Regions from separate parts of the Actinoplanes sp. CA-252034 genome, predicted to be linked through region 1. Evidence: predicted binding sites of a transcription regulator. Region 1 holds the regulator's gene; the other holds the start of a gene.
What was found. Region 1 encodes HrcA, which represses chaperone genes, less so after heat shock. Its sites were predicted from a motif close to GGTTNGCACNCTCNNNNNGAGNGTGCNAACC; they were not measured.
Positions count from the first base shown of each region.

Region 1 (15,036 bases):
ACTGGATCGAGCTCTTCTTCCAGGTCGTCCTGGCCGCGATCGGTGTCGCCCTGGTCGCCGGCACCCGTGGCCGTCGCCACCTGACCCGCTGACGCGCGGTCTGACCAAACGCGAGAAGCCGGCCCCAGCGATGGGGCCGGCTTCTCGCGTTCTTCGTCTTCCGGGTCGCCGATAGAGGACCGGCCGGGGCGAAGGGTGTACGGCCCCAGCGGACGGCCGACCTCACGAAGGGGTACGGGCCGGCAGAACCCGGCCCGGTAGAAACCCGGCCCGGTGAAGAAGTACGGCTTGGCAGGAGAGCCCGCTGGGCGAAAGCGAGCGGCCCGGCAGCGGGGTCGGTCGGGCGGAGCCGGAGGGTGTGGCGGTCGCGGGAATCAGTAGCGGAACTTGTCGCGGGCGCTGCGCCGGTTCACCCAGGCGGGTAGTTCGCCCTGGTGCTCGTGGTGCGGTGCGGGATCGGTCACGGCGCCGCTGTTGCCGACCGGCCTCAGCGTGACGACCAGGCCTTGGACGAGGCGGTCGTGCCGCAGATCCCGGTACGCCATCGCGACGAACACGTGGGTGCCGTCCGGCCGGGACAGGGCGCAGTAGACCGTGCCGTCGCCCTCGGTGCGCAGGGCCCGCCGTACCGCCGCCCGGTCGTCTGAATGAACCAGATCGTCCAGGGCGGTGAGCGGCGGCAGGTCGCCGCCGCCGGTCAGACGTCGCAGGCCCGGGCTGGCATAGCGGATCCGGTGGTCGGAGTCGACGACCGCCATGATCTCCGCGGTGTTGCCGGTGACGGCCCGCAGGTAGAGATCGCTGTCCCGCCGGCCGACCGCCTCGACCAGGGTGATCCGGTCCAGGGCCAGGGCGGTCTCCCCGGCCAGCACCTCGAGCGCGTCGCGGCCGGCCGTCAGGGCCTCCCGCCGCCCGGTGATGACGAGGGCGCCGCCGCTGGGCCGGGCCACCGCGAGCGGTTCCAGCCGGAGCGGGCAGATCAGGGTGCGCTCGTCCGCGGCGGCCGTGCCCGTCCACCAGCTGCGGGTCCCGGCGTCGGCGGGCGCCGCCGGCAGGCCCTCCGAGGACAGCCGCCCGTCGTCGGTGGCGAGGATCACACGGCGGACGCTGCCGGTCGGGAGGAGCCGGCTGACCGCGGCGCGGACCGCTCTCTCGACGGCCGGCGCGTCGGCGGCCGCCACCAGCGCGGTGTTGGCGGCTCGTAGTCCACGTTCCCGGGTGAGGGCCTGACTGTGCTGCTGGACGGCGTCGGCCAGCCGGGTGATGGTGAGCAGCAGGGTGATCGCGCCGGTGACCGCGATCACCACGCCGTTGCGCACCGGCCCGGAGAGGGCCTCGATGATCAGCACGCACGGCGGGGTGGCGGCGGAGAGGGCGAGCAGGATGGTGTCGCGGAACCGCCACGGCGACAGCCGGGCCGGCCGTGGCTCGGTCAGCCCGGTCATCGACGGGTGCAGCGCGGACAGCCCCCACGCGAGGTAGAGCAGCACGTAGGCGGACTCGGCGGCCGGGCTCTCGCCGCTGAGCGGATAGAACACGTCGCCGGCCAGCATGCCGGCCGAGCCGGTGACGAGCAGGATCGCGGCGACGTTGCGGTGGTCGGCGGCCACCAGGCGCACGGCGACGCCGAGCAGGAGCAGATCGCCGATCACATCGGCCGGGGAGACGGTCTGGAAGCGGGTGTCCACGCTGATCACGAAGACCCAGACGACGAGCATGCCCGCGCAGGCGAACGCCACCAGGTCGATCAGGCGGGCCCGGTCGACCAGGAGCGCGCCACCCCGGGTGAACTGCAGCAGGCTCAGCGCGACGAGGGCGAACATCACCAGGTAGGCGGTGTCGGCGAAGGGCATCCGGTCGTACGCGTAGAAGACGTCGCCGATCGCCAGGGTGGCCACCGCGCCGGCCAGGAGCAGCCAGGGCGCACGCCGGGCCGGGCGGTGCCGGTGAACGCCCCACAGGATCGCGCCGGCGCTGCCCGACCCCAGCAGGATCCACTCGATCGCCCTCAGCACGACCTACTTAGTACCAGGGTGGTTGCGCAGTGTCCATGTGGATGTATACGTAGCGCTACCACTCTCGGGCATGCGAGACATTACGGCTAGTCACCGATACTTCCAGAGTTGTCTCAATGGAACACCTCCGCGACGACCTTCGCTGTACCGGCTCCGCTGCCGTCCGTGACCGGCTGCCACTTTCCCTCGGGTGCGTGCCATTCGAGATCACCGAAACGTACCCGTTCGAGACCGGTCGCCGAGGCGTGCGAGACCAGCCAGTGCGCGAACCGCCACCCGACGCTCGCGTCGGCGACCTCGACCGTGAGGCCGGCCGCCTCGGCGCTGCGGGCCTGGCCGGTGAGTTTCTTGCCCCAGTCCAGCTGGAGGCTGCTGAACAGCGCGGCGGCCGCCTCGGCGCCGCGCACCGCCGGAACGTCCGGCACGACGCACTCCACGGCGCCGGTGGCACGGCCGGTCAGCGCGGCGGCCAGCACCTTGGACTCGTCGGCCCACTTCTCGTAGGCCTCCGGGTAGGCGGACCGCTGCACCCGCTGGGCGGCGTCGGTGACGCGCATCTCCTCCCAGCCCTTGACCTTCTTGAGAGCGGCGTAGAACCTGCCGGCCGAATAGCGCGGGTCCTTGATCTGCTCGACAGTGCCCCACCCCTGGCTGGGCCGCTGCTGGAAGAGGCCGACCGAGTCGCGGTCGCCACTGTCCAGATTCTCCAGTTTCGACTCCTGGAAGGCGGTGGCCAGCGCGACGACGATCGCCTGCTCCGGCATGTTGCGCCGGACACCGATCGCGGCGATGGTCGCCGCGTTGGCCATCTGCGCGGTGTCCAGGGTGACCTGACCGTCGGCGCGGACCGTGCACTCGGGACCGAGCACGGGCAGCGTGATCGAGCCGGCCAGATTGTTGATCAGGACGACCACGCCGGCCACCACGGCCACGGACAGCAGGGCGATCAGGCCCACGATCGGCTTCGCGCGCACCCACCCCTCCTCTGCCGCCGGACGCCAAGCCTAGACAACGAGCGCCCGTGGCCCGGCGTCACTGTGGCCGGGGGCACCCGACCGGGGCGGTCAGTGGATCCAGCTCGGATCGCGCTTCTCCCGAGCCGCGGCCACGCCCTCCCGGCCCTCGGCGGACTTGAAGTATCCGGCCGAGCGGTGCGCGAGATCGGCCAGGTCGGCCCGGATCGAGTCGGCCCTCGTACGCCGCAGAAGTTGCTTGGTGCCGGCGAGCGCGAGCGGGCCGCCCCGGACGAGCGAGGCGCAGTAACGCTGCACCGCGCCGTCCAGATCGTCGTCCGCGACGGCCGCGGTGACCAGGCCGATCTCGGCAGCCCGGGCGCCGTCGAAGACGTCACCGGTCAGATAGAGGTCGGCGGCGGCCCGGGGCGACAGCCGCGGCAGCACGGTGGAGCTGATCACCGCGGGGATCACGCCGAGCCGGACCTCGGTGAAGGCGAAGGTGGCCGACCGCACGCAGACCGCGATGTCGGCGGCGCCGATCAGGCCGAGGCCGCCGGCCCGGGCCGGCCCGGCGATCCGGGCGATCACCGGCTTGCCGAACTCCCAGAGCACGGCCAGCACGTCGGCGAGCATCTCGGCGGGCAGCCGGTCACCGGGACCGGCCGCGGCGGTCTCCTTCAGATCGACGCCGGAGGAGAAGACCGGGCCCTCGTGGGTGAGAACCACCACACGGCTCTCCGGGTCGGCGGCCGACGCGGCGAGCGCGTCCAGCAGCTGCCCGAGCAGCGCGGTGGAGAGCGCGTTGCGGTTGGCGGGGTTGTCGATTGTCATCGTGGTCACGCCGGCGGCGGTGACGGTACGGACCAGATCCATGCCGGAACTGTAAGACGTGCACACTTGACGGATGGCCGGCGCACTCCCCGATGGCGAACCCGTACCCACCGACGGGTCCCTCCCCGACGAAGCCACCCGCGAGGTGGGCAAGAACGGGTTCGCCGTCTACGTGCACGTCCCGTTCTGCGCCAGCCGCTGCGGGTACTGCGACTTCAACACCTACACGGCCAGCGAGCTGGGCGGCGGGGCGAGCCGCGACGAGTACGCGGAGACCGTCCTGGCCGAGCTGGCCCTCGCGGCCCGGGTGATCGAGCCCGGCCCGGTCGACACCGTCTTCGTCGGCGGCGGCACACCCACCCTGCTCGACGCCGGTGATCTGGGCCGGATCCTGGAGGGCATCGACCACACCTGGGGGCTCGCCCCGGGCGCCGAGGTGACCACCGAGGCCAACCCGGAGTCGGTCGATCCCGCCTACCTACGGCAGCTGCGGAGCGCCGGGTTCACCCGGATCTCGCTGGGCATGCAGTCGGCGGCCGACAACGTGCTGCGGGTGCTCGATCGCAGGCACACCGCCGGCCGTGCCCCGCAGGCCGCGATCGAGGCGCGGGAGGCCGGCTTCGAGCACGTCAACCTGGATCTGATCTACGGGACGCCGGGGGAGAGCCCGGACGACTTCGCGCGCTCGCTGCGGAGCGTCGTCGACGCCGGCGTGGATCATGTGAGCGCCTACGCCCTGATCGTCGAGGACGGCACGAGGATGGCCGGGCGGATGCGGCGGGGCGAGCTGCCCTACCCGTCCGACGACGTGGCCGCCGACCGTTACCTGGCCGCCGAGGCGGCGCTCAGCGAGGCCGGCTTCGGGTGGTACGAGGTGTCCAACTGGGCGCGGCCGGGCGGGGAGTGCCGGCACAACCTGCTCTACTGGACCGGCGCCGACTGGTGGGGACTCGGGCCGGGCGCGCACAGCCACGTGGGCGGCGTGCGCTGGTGGAACGTCAAACACCCGTCGGCGTACGCGAAACGCCTGGCCGAAGGGATGTCGCCGGGGCAGGCGCGGGAGCTGCTGACCGACGCCGACCGGCACATGGAGGACGTGATGCTCCGGGTGCGGCTGCGGGACGGCATCCCGCTGGACCGGGTCGACGCCACGGGCGCCGCGCAGGCCCTGGCCGACGGGCTGTTGGAGCCGGGGGCGTACGAACAGGGGACGCTCGCACTCACCCTGCGGGGCCGGCTGCTGGCCGACGCGGTCGTCCGCGACGTGCTGTAAAGGCCGGTCTGACCCGTCCGGCCCCGAAATCCGAGGCCGGTACGTACTTTCGATCATCGCGCTGCGACCGCCCGCGACGTAGACTGGCACTCTATTAGCGGGAGTGCCAGCAGGGGGAGGGGTCATATGAGTCTGGATGACCGCAAGCTCGAGGTGCTCCGGGCGATCGTCGAGGACTACGTCGAGACCCAGGAGCCGGTGGGCAGTAAGGCTCTGGTCGACCGGCACAAGCTCGGCGTCTCCCCGGCCACTGTCCGCAACGACATGGCGGTGCTGGAGGAGGAGGGCTACATCCGGCAGCCGCACACCAGCGCCGGCCGGGTGCCCACCGACGCCGGCTACCGGCTCTTCGTCGACCGGCTCACCAAGATCAAGCCGTTGAGCCCGGCCGAGCGCCGTGCCATCGAGCGGTTCATGGTCGGCGCCGTCGACCTCGACGACGTGGTGCACCGCACCGTTCGCCTGCTGGCCCAGCTCACCCGCCAGGTCGCCGTCGTTCAGTACCCGAGTCTGTCCCGCTCCACGGTCCGCCACCTGGAGCTGGTGCCGATCTCCACCACCCGTCTGATGCTCGTGATGATCACCGACACCGGGCGGGTCGAGCAGCGGCTCGTGGAGATGCCCGGCCCGGTCGCCGACGGCGAGGTGTGGGAGCTGCGACTGCGGGTCAACGAGAAACTGGCCGGGCAGCGGCTCGCCGACACCCCCCTCCTCGTGCAGAAACTGGTCGAGGAGTCGGCCCCCGAGCGCCGCGCGTCGATGACCTGCCTGGCGTCGGTTCTGCTGGAGACTCTGGTGGAGCGGAGTGAGGAGCGCCTCGCCCTGGCGGGTACTGCCAACTTGACACGCGGGGGTGTGCTGGACTTCCAGGGCACGCTGCGGCCCGTTCTCGAGGCTCTCGAGGAGGAGGTCATCCTTCTGAAGCTCATCGGCGATCTGGAGCCCCGGACCACCCGGGTCCTGATCGGTGACGAGAACCAGATCGACAACCTGCGGTCGGCGTCCGTGGTGAGCAGCGGTTACGGACCGGGTACCACGATCGTCGGGGGGCTCGGCGTGCTGGGCCCCACCCGGATGGACTACGCCGGCACTATCGCTACCGTTCGTGCAGTGGCACGCTACGTTGGCGACCTGTTGGCACAGAATTGACGGATTCGCGCAGACATTGAGGACTCCAAACCCCGTGGCCAAGGACTATTACGGAATTCTCGGTGTGAGCCGGGAGGCAACCGACGACGAGATCAAGCGCGCCTACCGCAAACTCGCTCGGCAGTACCACCCGGACGTCAACCCGGATCCGGAAGCGCACGAGAAGTTCAAAGAGATCAACGCGGCGTACGAGGTGCTCTCCGACGACCAGAAGCGGCAGATCGTCGACCTCGGCGGCGACCCGCTCGCGCCGGGCGGCGGCATGCCCGGTGGAGCCGGTGGCGCCGGCCCGTTCGTCGGCTTCCAGGACATCATGGACGCGTTCTTCGGCACGGCCGCGGGCGGTGGCTCCCGTGGCCCGCGCCCGCGCACGCGTCCCGGCGCCGACGCGATCCTCCGGCTCGAGCTCGACCTGGTGGAGACCGCCTTCGGGGTGGAGGCGCCGATCACCGTCGACACTGCGGTCCTCTGCACCCAGTGCTCCGGCGCCGGCACCGCGCCCGGCACCCACCTGTCGACCTGTGAGGTCTGCTCCGGCCGCGGTGAGGTCCAGTCGGTGCAGCGCACCTTCCTCGGCCAGGTCGTGTCGTCCCGTCCCTGCCAGAACTGCCAGGGCCACGGCACGGTCATCCCCAGCCCGTGCCCGACCTGCGCCGGTGACGGCCGGATAAGGACACGCCGCTCGCTCACCGTCAAGATCCCGGCGGGCGTCGAGGACGGCATGCGGATCCGCCTGGCCCAGCAGGGCGAGGTCGGCCCCGGCGGGGGTACGGCCGGCGACCTGTATGTGGAGATCCACGAGCGGCCGCACGACGTCTACTCCCGCAAGGGCGACGACCTGCACTGCCGCGTCACCCTGCCGATGACGGCGGCGGCTCTCGGCACCCGGATGACCATCAAGACTCTCGACGGCGAAGAGAACATCGAGGTCAAGCCGGGCACCCAGCCCGCCAGCACGCTGCGCATCCGGGGCAAGGGCGTCCCGCACCTGCGTGGTCAGGGTCGCGGCGAGCTCTTCGTGCACCTCGACGTCAAGACGCCGACCAAGCTCACCGCCGACCAGGAGCGGATGCTCCGTGACTTCGCCAAGACCCGTGGGGAGGACGTCGCCGAGCTGAGCAAGCAGGGCGGGTTCTTCAGCCGCATGCGGGACGCGTTCAACGGTCACTGATCACCTGCGCTGATCACCTGCGCTGATCACCTGCGCTGGTCATCTGGGCGCTGATCAACTGTGCGCTGGACGCCGGGTGTGCCACCTCGCACACCCGGCTTCCTCCTGCTCCGATCATTCCGCGGGGAGAGGTCGGGCGGGAGCCGCCGGCTGGGTTGCGTTCGGTAGCGTTCCGGGAATGTCCGCGCCGCTGTTCCTGGTCGAGAGCCTGCCCACCGGATCGTCGTTCACCCTCGACGGGCCGGAAGGGCATCATGCCGCCACCGTGCAGCGGCTGCGTGCCGGTGAGACGTTGATCCTCGCCGACGGCCGCGGCGGCACCGCGCGGGCCGAGGTGACCACGGTCGGGCGCGGCAGCGTCGACCTGGCGATCCTCAGCGTCGCCGGGGAGCCGCCCGCCGACCCGCGCCTGGTCGTCGTGCAGGGCATCGCCAAGGGCGACCGTGGTGAGCTGGCCGTGCAGGCGATGACCGAGGTCGGCGTGGACGAGATCGTGCCGTGGGCGGCGTCGCGGTCGGTGGCCCAGTGGCGTGGCGACCGGGGAGCCAAGGCCCGCGACAAGTGGGCGGCGACCGCTCGGGAGGCCGCCAAGCAGGCCCGGCGGTCGTGGCTGCCGGTCGTCGGCGGGGACCCGGACTGCTCGACCAGGCAGGTCGCGGCCCGGTTGTCGGCGGCCTCGGGGGCGTTCGTGCTGCACGAGGAGGCCACCGAGCGACTGACCACGGCCGAGCTGCCCGACTCCGGAGACGTCGTGCTGGTCGTCGGCCCGGAGGGCGGTGTCAGCGACGCCGAGCTGGAGGCCTTCCGCGAGGCCGGGGCGATGCCGGTGCGCCTCGGGGCCGAGGTCCTGCGTACCTCGACCGCCGGCGTCGCCGCTCTCGCGGTGCTCGCCACCCGCCTCGGCCGCTGGTGACGGTCGATGGGATCTCCCGGCTGTCCGCTACGGGCGGCGGGCCAGGGCCGCATAGGTGTGGACGGCGAAGTCGATCGTCGGGCCGTGGGCCTCGATGACGGCGATGGTGTCGTCGATCGCGGTGTCGCGCCGGGGCTCGTCGAGCATGCGGTACAGGGAGATCGAGTGCAGGTGGGCGCGGTACTCGGCGAGGGTGTAGGAGCGGGTGGCCCGGTAGCGCAGGGTCCGCAGGTCGGTGAAGAGCTTCTCGATGCCGGCCAGCTCCGGCCACTGCTCGGCGAACGGGCGCGGGGCGTCCGGCACGTCGTCGACGTGCAGTGAGTGGGGGGACTGCCGGCCGGTCAGGCCGTGCCGGGCGTCGACGGCGGCCAGAGCGGTGTAGAGATCGCGGTCGGGCAGGAGGAAGACGTTCCAGAACGGGGCGAGCAGGCCACCCGGGGCGAGCGCGGCGTGGGCCAGCGTGTTGCGGCGGTCCGCGTCGACCCAGTGCCAGGCCTGGGCGCTGATCACCAGGCCGTAGCCGCGGTCGGGGGTCCACGCCTCGAAGGTGGACTCGATCACCGGGACTCCGGGGACGGTACGGCGCAGCACGGCCGCCATCCGGGAGTCCGGCTCCAGGCAGGTCAGGTCGATGTCGCGGGCGGCGAACAGCGCCGTCGCCTTGCCGGTGCCGGCTCCCACCTCCAGGACCGGGCCCGGACCGGCCTGCTCCAGCACGTCGGTCACCAGGTCGGCCGGGTAGCCGGGGCGGATCCGGTCGTACTCCTCGGCCAGCTCGCCGAAGACCTGTCCACGTTCGCGCGTCGTCATGACCGCCAACCTAGCCGGGGCGGGACCGGTCGGCCCCGCCCCGGAAGCACGGTCAGACGGTGATCTCGACGGAGCGGCGCGGGTCGTCGAGGGCGTGGGCGGCGATCACCGTGTAGGCGCCGGGGACCGTCTGCCAGCCGTCGTTCCACACCTGGAAGGCCCGCTCGGGGATCGGGATGGTGACGGTGACGGACTCGCCCGGCTCGGCGTCCACGGTGCCGAAGCCGGCCAGCCAGCGCTCCGGCCGCTCGACCGGCGAGCCGTCCGGCGCCGGGGAGGTGGCCGGGGTGTCGGCGCCGGGCGACAGGTAGACCTGCACGACCTCACGGCCGGTGCGCCAGCCGGTGTTCGTGACGGTCACCCGCACCTCCGACCCCGAGTACGCCAGGTGGTCGTACGACCAATCGGTGTAGCCCTGACCGTGACCGAAGGCGAACAGCGGGTCGGCCGCCTGCCGCAACCATCCCCGGTAGCCGATGAAGATGCCCTCGTCGTAACCGAGCGTGCCGTCCGCAGGCTTGACGTCGAGCACCGGGCAGTCCTTCTCGCTGCGTGGCCAGGTGGTCGGCAGCCGCCCGCCCGGCTCCGCGACCCCGAGCAGCACGTCGGCGAGCGCGGCGCCCGCCTCCTGGCCGGGGAACCAGGTGAGCAGCACCGCCGCCACCTCCTCCGACCACGGCAGCAGCACCGGCGAACCGGCGTTGACCACGACGATCGTCCGCGGGTTGGCGGCCGCCACCCGGGACACCAGCTCGTCCTGACGACCGGGCAGGGCCAGCGACGTACGGTCGAAGCCTTCCGACTCGACCTGCTCGGTGGTGCCGACCACGACCACCGCGACATCCGACCGGGCGGCCAGCTCGACCGCCTCGGTGATCAGCCCCTCCTCGTCGGGACCCGGCGCCCGGTGACCGAGCGTGGTCGAAACCGAGTGGGCCGCGCCCGCCTCGAAGGTCTGCCGCAGCAGCACCGGGACCGGGACCCCGGCCTCCAGCGTGACCGCGAATCGCTGCTCCCGCGGGTGCAGCAGCAGGTCGGCCCGGCCGGTGCCGGGCGGGTGCAGCGAGCCCTCGTAGAGCTTCTCCGCGCCGACGATCAGCTCGAACGCGCCGAACCCGGAGACCGCCAGGAGGTGCTCGCCGGCCACCTCGGGGGTGAGCTCGGTCCGCAACTCGAGGGTGGTGATCCCGGCCACGTCGAGACCGCCGGGCGGGTCGCCGAGCCAGCGGATGGTGGCCGTCTCGACCGGAACGTCGTGATCGTGGATGACGAACCGGAACGGCGCCCAGTCCGGGCCCTGCGCGGCCGGCAGGAACGGCCGCGGGTCGGCGCCGATCGCGTACGCCACGTCGACCCCGGGCAGATCGTGGCGCAGACCGTCGAGCGGTGAGATCACGTGACGGGGCGTGACCTGGGCGCTGCCGCCGCCGAGGACCCGCGCGTCGGTGGCCAGGGCGCCGATCACCGCGACCCGGGTCAGCTCGGCCGGCTCCAGCGGGAGGGCGGAGTCGACGTTGCGGGCCAGCACGAAGGAGCCCACGGCCACGTCGTGCGCCACGTCGTCGCCGTCCTCGTCGAGCGGGAGGTCAGGCGTCTCCGAGCGAACCTCCAAGGCTCCGGTACGCGCGGCGAGGAGCAGCACACGGCGTACCTTGTCGTCGATCACGTCCTCGCCGACGGCGCCCGACCGGACCGCCTCGACCAGCGCCGTGCCCCACGGGTTGTCCATCGCCGGCATGGCGATGTCGAGGCCGCCGAGCGCGGACGCCACCGTGTCACGGGCCGCACGCCAGTCGGAGACGACCACCCCGTCGAAGCCCCACTCGCGTTTGAGGATCTCGTCCTGGATGCGCCCGTTCGTGGCCATCGGCGCCCCGTTGACCCCGTTGTACGCGCTCATCACGCCCCACCCGCCGGCCGCCGCGACCCGCTCGAACGGCGCCAGGTACAGCTCGCGCAGCGCCCGCTCCGGGATCCGCACGTCCACGGTCATCCGGTCGGTCTCGAAGTCGTTGCCGACCAGGTGCTTCACCGTGGTGCCGACGTGGTGCTGCTGGACGCCCTCGACGAAGCCGACGGCGATCTCGCCGGTCAGCAGCGGATCCTCGGAGTAGCACTCGAAGTGCCGGCCGCCGAGCGGGGTGCGGTGCAGGTTGACGGTCGGGCCGAGCAGCAGGTGCACGCCCTTGCGCCGGGACTCCTGGCCGAGCAGCCGGCCGGCCCGGCGGGCCAGCGCCACGTCCCAGGTGGCGGCGAGCGCGGTGGGGCTGGGCAGGGCGACGGACGGGTCGTCGGGGGTGTATCCGGTGCCGCGGACGCCGACCGGGCCGTCCGACATGACCAGCGAGCGCAGCCCGATCCGGGGGATCGCCGGTAGCGACCAGAAGTCCCGGCCGGTCAGCAGCGAGACCTTCTCCTCCAGGCTGAGCTGCTGGAGTAACGGGTCGAGGTCGATCATGAGAGCGCTCCCAGGGGTGTGTCGGAGGGTCCGTCGACCATCTAAGCCCACGTCCGGCCCATAAGATCCATCAGGTGGAAAACTCCTGCCTGTTCTGCCGGATCGTGGCCGGCGAGATCCCCGCGACCATCGTGCACCGCACCGGGACGACGGTGGCCTTCCGGGACATCGACCCCAAGGCGCCCACCCACGTGCTGGTGATCCCGGTCGCCCACCACGCGGACGTGACCGCGCTCGCCGCCGACCCGGCCGCGGCAGCCGACGTGCTGGCCGCCGCCGCGAAGGTCGCCGAGATCGAAGGCCTGGACCAGGGCTTCCGGGTCATCTTCAACACCGACGCGCACGGCGGCCAGGAGGTCTTCCACGTGCACGCGCACGTCGTCGGCGGCGCGCCGCTCGGCCCGATGCTGGCCCGCCCGTGAGCACGCCCGCCCCGCGCTACGAGCGGGCCGCCCGCCGGGCCCAGGCCGACGGCCGGATTCCCGCGCTCTCCGTGGCACTGCACCGTGCCGACCGGGAGCCGTGGGTCTTCACCGTCGGCGACTCCGGCAACCCGGAGCACCCGCTCGGGCCGGACACCCGGTTCCGGATCGGATCGGTCACCAAGACCTTCACCGCGGTCCTGGTCATGCAGGCCCGTGACGATCGTCTGCTCGACCTCGACCAGCCCGTCTCGGCCTACCTCGACGTGCCGGCGCACGGCGACGCCACGATCCGGCGGTTGCTCTCGCACACCGCCGGGTTCCAGCGGGAGCCGTACGGCGACGTCTGGGACAGCCTGCTCGCCCCGGACGCCGGCCGGATGCTCGCCGAACTGGACCGGGCCGAGCGGGTGCTGCCGAACGCCCGGCGCTTCCACTACTCCAACCTGGGCCTCGCCGTCCTCGGCCAGCTCGTCGCCGAGGTGCGCGGCGGCACCTGGGCGGAGATCGTCGAGGAGCGGATCCTCGGGCCGCTCGGGCTGACCGCCACCACGGTCGCCCGGCCATCCCGCGCCGCGACCGGATACCTGGTCGACGCGTACTCCGACGCCGCCCGCCCGGAGCCGCCGGTGGACGTGGCCGGTCTCGCGCCCGCCGCCCAGATCTGGAGCACCGCCGGTGACATGGCGCGGTGGGCGGCCTTCCTGGCGAGCCCGGAGATCGTCGACCCGGACGGCCGGGTGCTCGCCGCCGCCACCGTCGACGAGATGCGCTGGCCGTCGACCACCACCGACGAGAGCCTGTGGGCGCTCGGCTTCGGCCTCGGCCTGATCCTGGTTCCGGAGGGCAAGCGGGTGATGCACGTCGGCCACGACGGGGCGATGCCGGGCTTCCTGGCCGGCGTCTACGGACGGCGCGGCGGCGACGGCAACCCGGGCGCGCTCGGCTGTGCGGTGCTCGGCTCCTCCGGGACCGCCGGGCAGACCAACGAGCTGGTGCACGAGCTACTGCGGATCGCCGTCGACGCGGACCCGGCGGAGATCCGGCCGTGGCGCCCGGCCCCGCCCGCTCCCGCCGCCTACCGTCCGGTGCTGGGCCGCTGGTGGAGCGAGGGGATGGAGTTCGTCTTCGCCTGGCACGACGGTCGGTTGCAGGCACGTGCCGTGGACGCGCCGGCGAGCCGCCCGCCGGCGGTCTTCGAGCCGCTGCCGGACGAGGTCGACGTGCTGCGGACGATCTCCGGGCGCGAAGCCGGCGAGCTGCTCCGGCTGACCCGCGACGACCGTGGCGGGGTGGCGCGGATGCACTGGGCGACCTATCGCTTCACCAGGGCGCAGGAGGGTTTCGACGGAGGACGTGCGTCGGACGGCCCCGAATAGCGGACCGGCGATAATGGCATCGGCGTGCGGGCGGGTGAGCGGATAGGATGGCACGATCCTTGAGCGAGCCGCCCGACCCGGACGGCGATGAAGAAGAGAGCAGGTGGCGGAGGCCCTTCGGGCCACCCTATGACCGGTACGCCGAACGAATCCAGCACTGGCTCGACCAGCCCGGTGCGGGCGCAGACCAAGATCTCGGTGAGTGATCCGAAGATCATGGTGAACCTGCTCGGCGCCAAGGACGAGATCCTCCGGCTCATCGAGCGCACACTCGACAGTGACGTGCACGTGCGTGGCAACGAGATCACCATCACCGGTGACCCGGCTGAGAATGCGACCGCGGAGCGTCTCTTCTCCGAGCTGATCGAGCTGATCGACAAGGGCGAGACGCTCAGCGTCGACGCCGTCCGCCGCACCTTCCGGATGCTCCAGGAGAACACCTCGGAGCGGCCGGCCGAGGTGCTCACCCTCAACATCCTGTCCCGCCGCGGGCGCACCATCCGGCCCAAGACACTGGGGCAGAAACACTACGTCGACGCCATCGACAAGAACACGATCGTCTTCGGCATCGGCCCCGCCGGCACCGGTAAGACGTATCTGGCGATGGCCAAGGCCGTGCAGGCGCTGCAGGCCAAGCAGATCAGCCGGATCATCCTGACCCGGCCGGCCGTCGAGGCGGGGGAGCGGCTCGGCTTCCTGCCGGGCACGCTGACCGAGAAGATCGACCCGTATCTGCGGCCGCTCTACGACGCGCTGCACGACATGCTCGACCCCGAGACCATCCCGCGCCTCATGGCGGCCGGGACGATCGAGGTCGCGCCGCTGGCGTACATGCGTGGCCGTACTCTCAACGACGCCTTCATCATCCTGGACGAGGCACAGAACACCACGCCCGAGCAGATGAAGATGTTCCTGACCCGTCTCGGGTTCGGGGCGAAGATCGTGGTCACCGGCGACGTCACCCAGGTCGACCTGCCCGGCGGCACCAGCAGCGGCCTCAAGGTCGTGCGGGAGATCCTGCGCGACGTCGAGGACGTGCACTTCGCGGAGCTGTCCAGCTCCGACGTGGTGCGGCACCGCCTGGTCGCCGAGATCGTCGACGCCTACGCCCGTTTCGACGAGGCGCAGGAGCAGCAGGCAGCACAATCCGTCCACGCCGTGCCGGGCCGGGCCGCCGGCGGTAGCCGGACCCCGGGCCGCCGGCGCTGATACGCAAGGGGTAATCGCACCACTATGTCCATCGAGATCGCCAACGAGTCGGGAGTCGAGGTCGACACCGACGCGATTCTCGCGGTCGCCCGGCACGCCCTGGACGAGATGGGGGTCAACCCCCTCGCCGAGCTGTCGATACTGCTCGTCGACATCGACTACATGGCCGAGCTCAATCATCGGTGGATGGGCAGCGACGGCCCGACCGACGTGCTCGCCTTCCCGATGGACGAGGGCAGCGTCGACCACGGCCCGGGCGAGTCCGGGGCCGGTGAGCCGGCGCTGCTCGGCGACATCGTGCTCTCCCCGGAGGTGGCCGCCAAGCAGGCGACCGTCGCCGGGCACGCCGCCGCCGACGAGCTGCACCTGCTCACCGTCCACGGCGCGCTGCACCTGCTCGGCTACGACCATGCCGAGCCGGACGAGGAGCGGGAGATGTTCGCCCTGCAG
Region 1 covers NZ_CP191846.1:1,328,863-1,343,898, forward strand. The annotation lists gene ACQPZW_RS06130 (GlsB/YeaQ/YmgE family stress response membrane protein) at 1-92, shown strand, start outside; gene ACQPZW_RS06135 (diguanylate cyclase) at 375-2,015, opposite strand; gene ACQPZW_RS06140 (hypothetical protein) at 2,129-2,989, opposite strand; gene ACQPZW_RS06145 (enoyl-CoA hydratase-related protein) at 3,080-3,844, opposite strand; gene hemW (radical SAM family heme chaperone HemW) at 3,876-5,075, shown strand; gene hrcA (heat-inducible transcriptional repressor HrcA) at 5,202-6,224, shown strand; gene dnaJ (molecular chaperone DnaJ) at 6,259-7,395, shown strand; gene ACQPZW_RS06165 (16S rRNA (uracil(1498)-N(3))-methyltransferase) at 7,574-8,308, shown strand; gene ACQPZW_RS06170 (class I SAM-dependent methyltransferase) at 8,336-9,118, opposite strand; gene ACQPZW_RS06175 (beta-glucosidase family protein) at 9,171-11,576, opposite strand; gene ACQPZW_RS06180 (HIT domain-containing protein) at 11,651-11,998, shown strand; gene ACQPZW_RS06185 (serine hydrolase domain-containing protein) at 11,995-13,377, shown strand; gene ACQPZW_RS06190 (PhoH family protein) at 13,507-14,586, shown strand; gene ybeY (rRNA maturation RNase YbeY) at 14,611-15,036, shown strand, end outside.

Region 2 (15,036 bases), 620 kb from region 1:
ACATGCCGTTGTCGATGACCGCGATCACCGCGCCGCCGATCACCGCGTGGATGACCTTGCCCTTGCCGCCGAAGAGGCTGGTGCCGCCGATCACCGCGGCGCCGACCGAGTAGAGCAGGGTGCTGCTGCCACCGGTGTTCGGGTCGACCGACCCGGCCCGGCTGACCAGCATGATCCCGCCGATCGCGGCCATGAACGAGCCGATCGCGAAGACCGAGATGCGGATCCGGTCGACCGCGATGCCGGCCCGGCGGGCGGCCTCGGGGTTGCCGCCGACGGCGTAGACGTGCCGGCCGTACGAGGTCCGGCCGAGCACGAGCGTCCACAGCACCAGGAAGCCACCGATCACCAGCGCCGCGATCGGCACGCCCTTGAGCGAGGCGACACCGGGGTTGATCGCCCGCTCCTGGGTGAGGATCGCGGTCATGGTCAGGATCAGCGCCGCGATGCCGGCGACTCGGAGCAGGGTGATCCCGACCGGCTCGGTGAGCAGCCCCCGGTCGGCCCGGCCGCGGTAGCGCACGAACTGGAACAGCGCGAAGACCGCCACCGACGCGATGGCCAGCCCCCAGCTCCAGGAGACCGGGAGGCTGTCCTTGTTCAGTGACTTGATGAAGCCGTCCGGGATCGAGAGGTTCTTGCCCTCGCCGAGCAGGTTGAGCAGGACGCCCTGGAAGGCGAGGAAGGCCGCCAGCGTGACCACGAACGACGGGATGCCGATCTTGGCCACCAGGATGCCGAGGGCCAGGCCGATCACGACGCCGGTGACCAGCGCCCCGATCAGCGCCAGCGGCTCGGCGTAGCCCCACTCGGTCAGGACGATCGCCATCACCGCACCGCAGACGCCGGCCGCGTACCCGGCGGAGAGGTCGATCTCGCCCAGCAGGAGGACGAAGATCAGCCCCATCGCGATCATGGTGAGGCCGGCGGCCTGGTTGAAGAGGTTCGCCAGGTTGCCGGCGCTGAAGAACGAGTGGGGACGGGCGGCGCCGAAGATCAGCGTGAGGACGACCAGGCCGAGCACGGCGGGCAGGGCACCGAGGTCACCGCCGCGGATCCGGCCCAGATAGTCCCGGAAGTGGCCGGCGACCGTCGGTTTGGCGATCTTGACACCGCCGGGGATGTCGTACGTCGAAATGCTCACAGGTGGCTCCCCGGCATGAGGTCGGCGAAGTCGGTGGGCCCCTCCGGCGGGAGACCCAGGTTGCCGCTGCGCCCGCCGGTGATCAACTCGACGACCTGGGCGTGGGTGACGTCGCTGGTCTTCACCTCGGCGGCCATCCGGCCCAGGTAGAGCGCGGCGATCCGGTCGGAGACCGCGAAGACCTCGTTCATGTTGTGGGAGATGAGCGCCACGCCGAGACCGTTGTCGGCCAGCCGGCGGACCAGCTCGAGCACCTGCGCGGTCTGCGCCACGCCGAGAGCCGCGGTCGGCTCGTCGAGGATGACGACCTTGCTGTTCCAGAGCACCGCCTTGGCGATCGCCACGGTCTGCCGCTGGCCCCCGGAGAGGCTGGCGACCAGCTGGCGGAGTGACTTGACGGTGCGTACCGAAAGGCTCGCGAGCGTCTCGGCGGCCATCTGCTCCATCGTCGGCTCGTCCAGGACGATGCCGCGTTTCTGCTCCCGGCCGAGGAACATGTTCTGGACGATGTCCAGGTTGTCGCAGAGGGCGAGGTCCTGGTAGACGACCTCGATGCCGAGATCGGCGGCGTCCCGTGGGCTGTGCACGGTGACCGGCCGGCCGTCGAAGAGAAGCGTGCCCGCGTCGATGGTGTAGATGCCGCTGATGCATTTGACCAGCGTCGACTTGCCGGCGCCGTTGTCACCGACCAGTGCCGTGACCTCGCCGGGGTAGACGCTCATGCCGACGTCGTGCAGCACCTGGACGGGACCGAAGCTCTTGTCGATCCCGCGTAGCTCCAGTAGGGGTGTCGCGGCCACGGATGTCTCTCCTTCATTGGCTGGGGCGCCGCCCGCGGGAGGCCCGGGGCGGCGTCGTCGCCGGGTTCAGCTGATTCCCGCCTCGGTGCAGGCCGTCACGAAAGCCGCGGTGCAGAGTGACTCCCGGGTGACGTACCCGTCGTGGAGGACCACCTCGATGTTCTCCCTGGTGATCGCCTCCGGCCTGAGCAGCAGCGCCTTGACCGGGGCCTTCGACTCCGGGTCGATCACGGTCTCCGTCGCCGTGGTCGGGGTCTCGCCACGGGCGAGGGAGATGGCCAGCGCGGCGGCCGCGGCGGCCTCCTTCTTGATCGCCTTGTAGACGGTCATGCACTGGTCGCCGATGAGGATGTTCTGCAGGCCCTGGACGGTGGCGTCCTGACCGGTCACCGGGACGGTGCCGTTCAGCTTGTTCTTCTTCAGGACCTCGATGGCCGCGTTGCCGAGGCTGTCGTTGGCGGCGAGCACGCCGGCGATCTTGTGATCCTTGGTGAGCTGCTGCTCGAAGATCGTGCCGCCCTTGGCGCCGTCCCAGTCCGGAACCGCGTCCTCCGGGCCCTTGAGGTACTCGCCCGAGTCGAACTTCGGTTGGAGGACCGAGTCGTAGCCCTCCTTGAAGAGGGTCGCGTTGTTGTCGGTGGGTGAGCCGTTGAGGAAGGCGACCACCGGCGTGGACACCCGCTTCTCGGCGAGGCAGTCCACCAGGCCCCGGCCCTGGAGCTTGCCGACCTCGACGTTGTCGAAGGAGACGTAGTAGTCGGCGCCGCCGCTGAGCGTGAGCCGGTCGTAGTCGATCGTGTGGATGCCCGCCTTCCGGGCGCTGTCCAGCACGTTCTTGCCGGTGCCGGAGTCCAGGTTGACGGTCATCAGGACCTTGACGCCGGTCTGGATCATGCCCTCGGCGATGGTCTGGAACGACGCCTTGTCGCCCTGGGCGTTCTTGATGTCGGCCGGGACGCCCGCGGCGGCGAACGCCTCGGCCAGGTATTTCAGGTCCGCGGTCTCCCAGCGGGCCGAGCTCTTGGTGTCGGGCAGGATCACGCCGATCACCGCGTCCGAGCCGCGACCCTTGGAGCCACCCTCGGAGGTGCAGGCGGACAGACCTCCCGCGGCCAGCAGGCCGGCCGCGGACAGGGCTAGCATTCGATTACGCATTCCCTATATGTCCTTCCGGGGGTAAATCCGGAACTTCCGTTCGGATTTGTCAGGACAACAGCGTCTGGGAGAATCGCTGCTGGGCAGTTTGTTGTGTCCGGCAACGTATTCCTCCGGTGACAGGGAACACAAGCGCCGATGTCGGTCTATGTCGAAGCCCGGCGTAACGAATCGGCAACGTGCTCTGCATGAGACAACGCTAAGTAGGTCGGGTTCGGTAAGTGGGACGAAACCCGAAGAACATCGCGTCAGGACACCCCGGCCCGGATGGGGGCGACGATCGCGCCGGTCAGCCTGATCAGATCGGCCGGCGCGAGGGACACCTGCAGGCCGCGGCGACCCGCCGAGACATACATCAGATCCAGCCCCGTCGCCGAGTCGTCGATCACCGTGGGCAGCCGCTTGCGCTGCCCGAGCGGGCTGATCCCGCCGCGCACGTAACCACTGCTGCGCTCGGCGGCGGCCCGATCGGCCAGCGCCGCCCGCTTGCCGCCGGCCGCCGACGCCAGCGCCTTGAGGTCCAGGTCGCCGGTGACCGGCACGACCCCGACCACGAGAGCGCCGTCCACCTCGGCCACCAGGGTCTTGAACATCCGCTCCGGAGCGACACCCAGCGCCTCGGCCACCAGCGCCCCGTAGTTGGGCGCGTCGGGGGACACCTCGTACGGGTGCAGCGCATGCGCCACCCGCTCCGTGGTCAGCACGACGGTGGCCGGCGTACCGGCCGCTTTCTTGGCCATCCGCGCAAACTACATCGCCGCGGTGGTGAGCAGCGCCATCGGTGCCCCCTCCACCCGCGTCAGGACCAGCCCGGCCGTGTTCGGCCCGGACAGCCGGAGGTCCTTGCGCAACTGGTCGGGCACCAGCGCCGAGCCCCGCTTGCGGATCTCCAGCACACCGACGCCACGCTCCCGCAGCAGCGCGCGGAGCCGCTTGAGGGAGAACGGCAGCACCTCGGTCACGCCGAGCCGGCGGGCGAACGGCGTGTCCACCGGGTCGTCGGTGTAGACGTAGGCGATCTCCGGGTCGGCCAGCCGTCCGCCGACCGACGCGGCGAACTCGGCGACCAGGTGCGAACGGACCACCGCCGGGTCGGGGTCGTAGATCCAGGCACCGACCGGCCCCACCTCGGCCCGGATCTCACCCGTGCCGGTCAGCCCGGCGGCCGGGCCCGCGCCGGGGGCGAGGAGCGTGGCGCGGCGCGGGACCTCGGCGAGCGGGCCACACCAGAACGCGGCCTCGACCAGGTCACCGCCAACGCTCACCCACTCCCCCTCGGCGCCCGGCGGCAGCAGCGCGTGGTCGATGCCGGGCGCGAGTTTGAGAACCGTGCGCGGGGTGCGGCCGGGCAGCCCGGCGATGAAGTCCCACGGTGGGGAGTAGGCCTTCGGGTCGAACACCCGGCCGCGGCCGGCCTGACGCCGGGCCGGGTCGGCGAAGACCGCGTCGTACCGCTCCACCGGCACCGTGGTCGCGTCGGCGCACTCCACGGTGATCCGGTCGCCGAGCCCGGCCGCCTCGGCGTTCGCGGCCGCCATCGCCGCCGTGACCGGATCGGCGTCCACGGCGTACACCGTGATGCCCTGCCGGGCCGCGGCGAGCGCGTCCGCTCCGAGCCCGCACCCCAGGTCGGCGAGGGTCCGGACGCCCGCGGCGGCGAGCCGCGCGGCCCGCCGGTCGGCCACCACGGCCCGGGTCGCCTGCTCCAGGCCGGCCCTGGTGAAGAACATCCCGGCGGCGTCCGGGCCGAACTTCATCGCGGCGCGCTCGCGCAAACTAGCCTGGGTCAAGGCGGCCGCGGAGAGTTCCGCGCCGAAGCCCCGGGCCCGTAGGGCCGAGGCAGCGGCGAGTGGCTCACCGCCGGTCACCTCAGCCGCCGCGGCCAGGGCTTTCAACCCCTCGGGGGTACGCAACAGTTGCAACGACTCAGGGCTCACGATAGGCATTCTCCCTGGCGTGACTGGTTGGCACTCTGGTTGACGGAGTGCTAGTTCCGGCATAGTCTCGGCGTTAGCACTCTCGACATGAGGGTGCCAGCCGCCCGGGTCCTCCGTGGCGGTTAGGCACCAGGCGGACCGGCACCCGCGACGACGGCCCCGCCCGGTGGCATGAGGCATTGACCGGCCTGTTTCACGGCCGGCGAAACCTGATACCCAGGAGGGTATGCCCGTGACTACCGCGACCAAGGTTGCGATCAAGCCGCTCGAGGACCGCATCGTGGTCCAGGCGAACGAGGCTGAGACCACGACCGCTTCCGGCATCGTGATCCCCGACACCGCCAAGGAGAAGCCCCAGGAGGGCACCGTCCTGGCCGTCGGCCCCGGCCGGATCGACGACAAGGGCAACCGCGTCCCGCTCGACGTGAGTGTCGGCGACGTCGTCCTCTACTCGAAGTACGGCGGCACCGAGGTCAAGTACGCCGGCGAGGAGTACCTGGTGCTCTCCGCCCGCGACGTCCTCGCGGTCATCGAGAAGTAAGACCTAACTGATTGCGCTTGCGCCCTGTTCCGATAGCTCGGGGCAGGGCGCTGGTGCGTGAAGGGACCATTCATGGCGAAGATCCTCAGCTTCTCAGACAGCGCCCGGCACCTCCTGGAGCACGGCGTCAACACCCTCGCCGACACGGTCAAGGTCACCCTCGGTCCGCGCGGTCGCAACGTCGTCCTGGACAAGAAGTTCGGCGCGCCGACGATCACCAACGACGGCGTCACCATCGCCAAGGAGATCGAGCTCTCCGACCCGTACGAGAACCTCGGCGCCCAGCTGGTCAAGGAGGTGGCGACCAAGACCAACGACGTCGCCGGCGACGGGACCACCACGGCGACCGTGCTCGCGCAGGCGCTGGTCCGCGAGGGCCTGCGCAACGTGACCGCCGGCGCCAACCCGATCGGCCTCAAGCGCGGCATGGACCGGGCGGCCGAGGCCGTCTCCAAGGCCCTGCTCGCCAAGGCCGTCGAGGTCGACGACCACAAGGCGATCGCCAACGTGGCCACCATCTCGGCGCAGGACGCGAACATCGGTGAGCTGATCGCCGACGCGATGGACCGGGTCGGCCGTGACGGTGTCATCACCGTCGAGGAGGGCTCGGCGCTGCTCACCGAGCTCGACGTGACCGAGGGTCTGCAGTTCGACAAGGGCTTCATCTCGCCGAACTTCGTGACCGACGCCGAGGCGCAGGAGGCGGTGCTCGAGGACGCCCACATCCTCATCACCACTCAGAAGATCTCCAGCATCGAGGAGCTGCTCCCGCTGCTGGAGAAGGTGCTGCAGACCAGCAAGCCGCTGCTGATCATCGCGGAGGACGTCGAGGGCCAGGCCCTGTCCACCCTGGTGGTCAACTCGCTGCGCAAGACCATCAAGGTCGTCGCGGTGAAGGCGCCCGGTTTCGGTGACCGCCGCAAGGCGATCCTGCAGGACCTCGCGATCGCGACCGGCGGCGAGCTGATCGCCCCCGAGCTCGGTTACAAGCTCGACCAGGTCGGCCTCGAGTCGCTGGGCAGCGCCCGGCGGATCGTCGTGGACAAGGAGAACACCACCATCGTCGACGGTGGCGGCAACTCCTCCGACGTCGCCGACCGGGTCTCGCAGATCCGCAAGGAGATCGAGGCGTCCGACTCCGACTGGGACCGCGAGAAGCTCTCGGAGCGGCTGGCCAAGCTCTCCGGCGGCATCGCGGTGATCAAGGTCGGTGCCGCGACCGAGGTCGAGATGAAGGAGCGCAAGCACCGCATCGAGGACGCCATCGCGGCGACCAAGGCGGCCGTCGAGGAGGGCACCGTCCCCGGCGGCGGCGCCGCCCTCGCCCAGGTCGCCAAGGAGCTCGAGGGCAACCTCGGCCTCACCGGCGAGGAGGCGCTCGGCGTCGGCATCGTCCGCAAGGCGCTCGTCGAGCCGCTGCGCTGGATCGCGCAGAACGCCGGCCACGACGGTTACGTCGTGGTGGGCAAGGTCAACGAGCTGGGCTGGGGCCACGGCCTCAACGCGGCCACCGACCAGTATGTCGACCTGGCCGCGGCCGGCATCATCGACCCGGTGAAGGTGACCCGTAACGCGGTCTCCAACGCCGTCTCGATCGCCGGGCTCCTGCTCACCACCGAGAGCCTCATCGTGGAGAAGCCGGCCGAGCCGGCTCCGGCCGCCGGCGGCGGACACGGGCACGGTCACGGTCACGGGCACGGCCACCAGCACGGTCCGGGCTTCTGACCGGCTAGCTCGACGGAGAAGGCGCGCCCTCGGGGCGCGCCTTCTTCATTTCGGCGCCCTGCCACGAGCTCCACAGCGCGGCGTACGCCCCACCCGCGGCCACCAGCTCGTCGTGTGATCCCAGCTCGACGATCCGGCCGCCGTCCATCACCGCCACCCGGTCGGCGTCGTGTGCCGCGAAGAGCCGGTGCGCGATCGCGACCACGGTCCGCCCGCTCACCACCGCCGCGAGTGACCGTTCGAGGTCCCGGGCGGCCCGGGGGTCGAGCATCGCGGTCGCCTCGTCGAGCACCAGCGTGTGCGGGTCGGCGATCACCAGCCGGGCCAGCGCCACCTGCTGAGCCTGCGCCGGGGTGAGTGGCAGGCCGCCCGCGCCGACCATCGTGTCCAGCCCGTCCGGCAACTCGTCGACCCAGGCGAGGGCCTGTACGGCGGTGAGCGCGGCCCGGATCTCCCCCTCCTGCGCGCCCGGCCGGACCATCGCCACGTTGTCCCGCAGGGTGCCGATGAAGACGTGGTGCTCCTGGGTCACGAGAGCGACCTCGGCGCGCAGCCGGTCGGGTGGCAGCGCCTCCAGCGGCACGCCGCCGACCGTGATGCTGCCCGAGGTGGGCCGGTGGACCCCGGCGAGGAGCCGGCCGAGGGTGGACTTCCCGGCCCCGGAGACCCCGACGACGGCGAGCCGTTCGCCGGGTTCGAGGACGAGGTCGACGCCGTGCAGCACCTCGCGTCCGGGCTCGTAGGCGAAGCGCACGTCGCGTACCTCGATCCGGGTGCCGGCCGGCTCCGCGGCGCCGGTGACCGGCGGCGGGGGCCCGGCGGTGACACCGAGGAGCCGGGCCAGCGCGGCCGCGCCGACCTCCAGCTCGTCGAGCCAGCCGACCAGGCGGTCCAGCGGATCGACGAGCTGCTGCACGTAGATCACCGCGGCCGTCAGCGCGCCGAGCGTCACCCGGCCCTGCATGAAGAGCCAGCCGCCGATGAGCAGGGTGAGCACCATCGGGACCACGTAGCTGATCTCGATGACCGGCCACCACACCGTCCGCAGGCGCAGCGTGTACCGCTCGGCTCGCCAGGATCGCCGCAGGTCGACGTCAGTACGCCGCACCCGCTGCCGCTGGCGGCCGAGCGCCTCGACCGTACGCGCGCTCTCCACCGTCTCGGTCAGCCCCTCGGTCACGTCCGAGTAGGCGGCGTTCTGTCGCAGGTATCCGCGGGGCGCGTGCCGCAGATACCACCGCGATCCGGCCGCCACGATCGGCACCCCGATCAGCAACGGCGCCGCGAAGATCGGGCTGACCAGCAGCAGCGCCCCGACCACGAGCGCAAGGGTGATCAACGCGATCAGCGTCTCCGGCACGGCGAACCGGACACACTTGGACAGCGCGTCGACATCCCGGGTGGTCCGGGTGAGCAGGTCGCCGGATCCGGCGGACTCCACCGTGGACAGCGGCAGGGCAAGCACCCGGTCGACGAACTCCTCACGAAGCCGGGTCAGCACCCGCTCCCCCAGCCGCGCCGAGGCCAGATGGGCGCATTTGATCAGCACGGTCTGCGCCAGGACGAACCCGCCGATGGCGAGGGCCAGGCGATCCAGATCGGACATCGGAACGCGATCGTGGACGCCTTGGACCAACTCGCCGAGCAGGCGGGGCCCGGCCAGACCGGCAAGCGCGGCGGCCACGTGCAGGCTGATCGTGGCACGGAACAGGCCGGGGTGGCGATGGATCAGGTCACGGGCGTACCGGCGGACCTGCGCGGCGTCCGCGACCGGCAGCCGCCGGCTCACGACCGGTCCTCGCCGGCTTCCTCACGCTTGTCGTCGGAGCCGGATCCGTTGCCGCGCCGGACCAGACGGGCGTAGGCGGGCGCCGTGCTCAACAGGCCGGCGTGCGGGCCGGTGGCCACCACCAGGCCGTCCTCGACGAAACACACATGATCGGCCTGGCTCAGCATGAGGGGGCTGTTCGTGCACACCACCGTGGTGCGGCCGGCTCGCGCCACCCGTAGGCGCTCGGCGATCCGGGCCTCGGTCCACGCGTCCACCGCGTTCGTGGGCTCCACCAGGACCAGCACCTCCGGGTCGGCGATCAAGGCCCGCGCCAGGCGCAGCCGCTGCTGCTGGCCACCGGAGAAGCCCCGGCCGCGATCGGTCACCACGGTGTCCGGGCCGTCCGGCAGCGCCTCGACCGTCTCGGTCGCCGCGGCGGCGTCCAAAGCCCTCTCCAAAGAGCCGGTGTCGTACGGGTCGAGGTCCGCCCGCAGCCGGCCGGAGAACAGGCGCGCCTCGTTGTCGGCGACCAGGATCCGGGCCCGCACCTCGGACAGGGCCGCGGCCATGAGGGGGACACCACCCATCGTGGCGCCGTCGGCGTACCGGCCCAGCCGATCGGCGATGCGGGCCGCGTCGACGGGAGCGGTGGCGGCTATCGCGGTGAGGCGGTTGGGCGTCACCCGTACGCCCGAGATGTGGTCCACCAGATCGCCTGCCGGGAGGCGCGCCGGATCCGGTGCGTCCGGGAGGTCGCCGCGCTCGCGCAGCATCGTCACCACCCGGCGGCCGGAGACGTGCCCGCGGGTCATCTTGTCGATCGCCTCGGTGAGCTGCCGCAGCGGCGCGACCAGGAAGGCGGCGTAGGCGTAGAACGCCACGAGCTGCCCCACGGTGATCCGCCCGTCCGCCGCGAATCGCGCGCCCAGCCAGGTGACCAGCACCAGGAACAGGCCCGGCAGCAGCACCTGCGCGGCCTCCAACAGCGACTCGATCCGCGCGGTGTGCACACCGGCCGCGGCGAGCGCCCGCGACTCGGCCCGGTAGTGGGCCGCCATGGTGGCCTCGCCGCCGACGCCGCGCAGCACGCGCAGCCCGCCGACCAGGTCGGCGGCCCGCCCGGTCAGGTGGCCCTGCTGATCGCGGTAGGCACGCTGGCGCCGGTGCAGCGGCGGGATCAGCACCCCGACCACCGACATCAGCAACGGCACGCCCAGCAGCACCACCAGCCCCAACGGCACCGAGGTGTGCAGCAACACGACGGTGACCGTGATCACGGCGAGCAGCGAGCCGATGCCACGTGAGGTGATGTCGACGGCGCTGCCGATGTGTGTGATGTCGGACGTGCCGATCGCCACCACCTCACCCGTGTCGAGCCGGCGCGGCAGCGTGGAGCCCAGCCGGTTCGCCTGCCGGACCACCACCTGCACGGTGCGGAAGGCGGCCGACAGCCAGTTGGTGACCGCGAACCGGTGCCGTGCGATGCCGGTGAACGCCTGCACCAGCCCCACAGCGAGCAGCAGGGCCGCCCAAGCCGACAGTGCTGTCGCGTCCCGGTCGACGGTCGCGTCCACGGCCCGGCCGACGACCGCGGGCACCAGCGCCTGGCATCCCATCCAGGCGATCGCCAGCAGCGCGGCGGCGGTCACCGTCAGGCGGGAACGCCGGATCAGCCAGAGCAGATATCGGGTGGCGGATCGGGAGTCGGGGACACCGGGATCGTTCACAGGCAGTCTTCGCATCAGGCCCCGACGGTAAAGCCGAGGTGCGCCGACTGCGACCGGTCAACGATCGACGGGGTTGAAATCCCAGACGTGCGGAGCGCGTGCCACCAGGTTCTCCGGCGGGGTACGCAGGTTCTCCGGGGAGTTGCGCCATTTGGTGATGACGACGATGCGTTGATCGGTGGACGAATAGACGTCACTCGACACATGTTGTGGCAGTACCTCCAGGGCAGGCACCGCCGTGTCGCAGACCCAGGCCAGCAGCTCGTCGAAGCCACTACGCGAGGCCCGCACCTCCCACATCCGCGCGATCATGAAGGCTTCCTACCCCGGCACACTGACCTCGGTCAAACCCATGGCCGAATCCACCGGGAGGTCCAGGCGGCTCGGCGCCACCCCCGCCGCGACCAGATGCGAGCCCAGCGCTGCGACCATGGCGCCGTTGTCGGTACACAGACCCGGGCGGGGTACGCGCACCGCGATCCCGTGTTTCGCGGCGCGTTCCTCGGCGAGCACCCGCAGGCGCGAGTTGGCCGCCACACCACCGCCGATGACCAGGGTCCGCACCCCGTTGGCCCGGCACGCGTCGATCGCCTTCGCGGTCAGCACGTCACAGACCGCCTCCTGGAAGCTCGCCGAGACATCGGCCACCGGAACCGGCTCACCGGCCCGCTCGCGGCTCTCCACCCAGCGGGCCACCGCCGTCTTCAGCCCCGAGAAGGAGAAGTCGAACCGGTGCGCCACCAGGTCCTTCGGCGCGGTCAGACCACGGGGGAAGGCGATCGAGGCACGGTCGCCGTCACGGGCCGACCGGTCGATGATCGGCCCGCCCGGAAAGCCGAGCCCGAGCAGCCGGGCCACCTTGTCGAACGCCTCACCGGCCGCGTCGTCGATCGTCGCCCCGAGCGGCGTCACACCCGCGGTCAGGTCGTCGACCAGCAGTAGCGACGAGTGGCCGCCGGAGACCAGCATCGCCACCGCCGGCTCGGGCAGCGGCCCGTGCTCCAACGTGTCGACCGCCACGTGCGCGGCCAGGTGGTTGACGCCGTAGATCGGCTTCTCCGCGGCGAGCGCATACCCCTTCGCCGCGGCCACCCCGACCAGCAGCGCGCCGGCCAGGCCGGGGCCACTGGTCACCGCGATCGCGTCGACGTCGGCCAGGGTCACCCCCGCTTCGTCCAGCGCCCGCTGCATGGTCGGGACCAGTGCTTCCAGGTGAGCACGGCTGGCCACCTCGGGCACCACCCCGCCGAACCGGGCATGCTGGTCCACACTGGAGGCCAGTGCATCGGCGAGCAGGGTGTGCCCGCGCACGATGCCGACACCGGTCTCGTCGCAGGAGGTCTCGATCCCGAGGACCAGGGGTTCGTCACGCATCGCGCATCATCACCAGGGCGTCCGTGTTGCTGGGTTGGTAGTAGCCACGCCGGATGCCGACGGGCTCGAAGTCGTAGCTCGTGTAGAGCCGCTGCGCCGGGGCGTTGTCGACGGCCACCTCGAGCAGCGTCTTGCGGGCGCCGCGACGGCCCGCCTCGGCGAGCAGCGCCTCCAGCAGGCGCCGGCCCAGACCGTGGCGCTGGGCGTCACGGCGCACCGCGATGTTCTGCACCCAGGACTCCTGCTCGTCCACCACGGACAGTCCGGCATAACCGACGACTGCCGTCCCGTCGAGCGCCGCCAGGTAGAACTGGCCGGTCGCCAACTCGTTCCAGAACATCGCGGCCGACCATTTCTCCGGGCCGAAGAGGTCCTCCTCGATCGGCAGCGCCTCTTCGATGTGCCACCAGCGGAACCGCTCGACCTGGAACGTCCGCGACCCGTCCTCGATGACGTCGCCCATCAGGTCAGCACCCGCTTCCGGGCGGACGGCTCGACCGCGTCCGGTCGCCGCAGGTAGAGCGGGGTCAGGATCTCGCTCGGCGCGGCCTCGCGGATGCGCTCAGCGGCGAGCGCGACCAGCGCGGCGCCCGGCGGATGGAGCAGGTGCTCCTCGACAGGCACGCCGAACACGTCCCCGTACTTCAGGGCGCCCTCGCCCGCGGCCCGATCGACCAGCCCGGCCACCGTGCCCTCCGCCCGGGCCGTCCCGTCCGCCGTCCGGTCCACCATCCCGTCCGCCGTCCCGGTCGTCCGGACCAGCAGGTCCGCCGGAAGCGCCCCGCCCACCGCGCCGTGCAGCAGACCGGCCACATCCGCCGGTTTCGCGACCTCGGGGCCGGTCACCCGCTCGCCGTCGACATACGTGGCGAAATACACCTCACGGCGCCGCGCGTCGGTCGCGACCAGCACCCGCCCCGGACCCGCCGCCCGGCCCAGCCCGTCCAGCGAGCACACGCCGTACGTCGGGATGCCCAGCGCCTGCCCCATGCTCGCCGCGGTCGCCAGGCCGACCCGCAGGCCGGTGAACGGCCCCGGGCCCAACCCGGCCACGATCGCGGCGAGGTCACGCGGCCGCAGCCCGGCATCGCCCAGCACCGCGGCGATCTCCGGGGCCAGGCGCTCCCCGTGGGCGCGTGGATCGACGGTGCGCCGCTCGGCGATCCCGGACAGCCCGTCCGGGGTCACCTCGACGAGCGCCGCCGTCGACGCGGGGGTTGCGGTGTCCAGAGCCAGTACCAGCACAGCGAAACCCTAGACGGTGGCCCGCGGGTCCCAGTCGATGACCGGCCGACCGCCGTCGGCCAGAGCCTTGTTGGCCGCGCTGAACGGGCGGCTGCCGAGGAACCCGACCCGGTTGAGCGGACTGGGGTGGCCGGCCTCCAGGACGGCGTGCGCCGGGTTGGTGACCAGCACCGCCTTCTTCTTGGCGTAGCTGCCCCAGAGCAGGAACACGATCCGCTCGTCACGCGCGTTGAGGGCCTTGATCGTGGCGTCGGTGAACGCCTCCCAGCCCTTGTTGGCATGCGACCCGGCCTTGCCCGCCCGGACCGTCAGAACCGCGTTGAGCAGCAGCACCCCCTGCCTGGCCCAGCCGGTCAGATCGCCACCCGGCGGCTTCGGCACATTCAGGTCCTCGTTGAGCTCCTTGAAGACGTTGCTCAGCGACGGCGGACGGCGAACCCCCTCGCGCACGCTGAAACTGAGGCCGTGCGCCTGGCCGGGACCGTGATACGGGTCCTGGCCGAGGATCAGCACCCGGGTCTGCGACGGCGAGCACAGCCGGTACGCCGCGAACAGGTCCTCCACCGGCGGGTAGACGGTCTCCGTGGCGTACTCCCCCGCCACCCACTCGCCCAGGGCGGTGGTCGCGGCGGCGTCGAGGTGGGGGGACAGCTCGGCGCGCCACTCGGCCGGCAGCTGCTCGATCAGGTTCACAAGGTCTCCAGTCGGTGTGCCCAGTCGCCGCCGTGCGGCAGCAACTCCACAGTGCGGGTGTCGTCGTCCAGCCGGTCCAGTCGGACCTGCAGATACTCGTCGTTGAGCTGCTCGACCAGACCCACACCCCACTCGACGACGGTGACCGCGTCGTCGGCGGAGGCGTCCAGGTCGAGGTCGTCGATCTCGGCACGCGGGTCCGGCCGGTCGCCCAGCCGATACGCGTCGGCGTGCACCAGCGGCACCGGGCCCCGGTGCACGCGGGCGATGACGAAGGTCGGCGAGGTGATCGGGCCGTGCACACCGAGGCCGGCGCCGATGCCCTGCGCCAGGGCCGTCTTGCCGGCGCCCAGCGGACCGGTGAGCAGCACCAGGTCACCGGGCCGCAGCACACCCGCCAGCCGCCGCCCGAACTCTCGGGTCTCCTCGACGGTCTTCAACTTCACGTCAGTCTCTCCAGGAAGGGGATCAGTGCGGCGTTGACCTGATCGGCTTTCTCCAGCATCACCACGTGACCGCTGTTCTCGATCGTCAACAGCTCGGCCTGGGGCAGGTTCTCGATGATCTGCTCGGAGTGGGTCACCGGGGTCAGATAGTCGCGGTCGCCCACCACCACCAGCACCGGAACACCACGCAGCGCGGACAGCGCCGGAGAACGATGGTGTGTGTAGAGGGTCTGGAGATACTTGGTCAACGTCTCCGCGGAGGTCTTCGAGTTCATGCTCTCCACGAAGGTGACCAGCGACGGGCTGGGCTTCGGCTCACCGAACCCGTACCGCCGGGTCAGCAGCCAGGCCAGATCGGAGGAGGCGACCCGGGCCCGGTCGATGGTGCCGCCGCCGAGCTGGGCCGCCTTGTCCCAGAGAGGGAAGAACGGCGCGCTCACCCGGGCCACCACGTTCGTGATGCCAAGCTTGGCCTTCT
Region 2 covers NZ_CP191846.1:706,882-721,917, reverse strand. The annotation lists gene ACQPZW_RS03440 (sugar ABC transporter permease) at 1-1,144, opposite strand, end outside; gene ACQPZW_RS03435 (ATP-binding cassette domain-containing protein) at 1,141-1,944, opposite strand; gene ACQPZW_RS03430 (sugar ABC transporter substrate-binding protein) at 2,011-3,099, opposite strand; gene ybaK (Cys-tRNA(Pro) deacylase) at 3,348-3,839, opposite strand; gene ACQPZW_RS03420 (THUMP-like domain-containing protein) at 3,849-5,045, opposite strand; gene groES (co-chaperone GroES) at 5,263-5,577, shown strand; gene groL (chaperonin GroEL) at 5,650-7,302, shown strand; gene ACQPZW_RS03405 (ABC transporter ATP-binding protein) at 7,307-9,091, opposite strand; gene ACQPZW_RS03400 (ABC transporter transmembrane domain-containing protein) at 9,088-10,815, opposite strand; gene ACQPZW_RS03395 (hypothetical protein) at 10,858-11,112, opposite strand; gene tsaD (tRNA (adenosine(37)-N6)-threonylcarbamoyltransferase complex transferase subunit TsaD) at 11,122-12,174, opposite strand; gene rimI (ribosomal protein S18-alanine N-acetyltransferase) at 12,167-12,637, opposite strand; gene tsaB (tRNA (adenosine(37)-N6)-threonylcarbamoyltransferase complex dimerization subunit type 1 TsaB) at 12,637-13,419, opposite strand; gene ung (uracil-DNA glycosylase) at 13,429-14,112, opposite strand; gene tsaE (tRNA (adenosine(37)-N6)-threonylcarbamoyltransferase complex ATPase subunit type 1 TsaE) at 14,109-14,558, opposite strand; gene ACQPZW_RS03365 (alpha/beta fold hydrolase) at 14,555-15,036, opposite strand, start outside.
Region 2: the regulator HrcA is predicted to act here: its motif matches at 5,108-5,138, upstream of groES (co-chaperone GroES).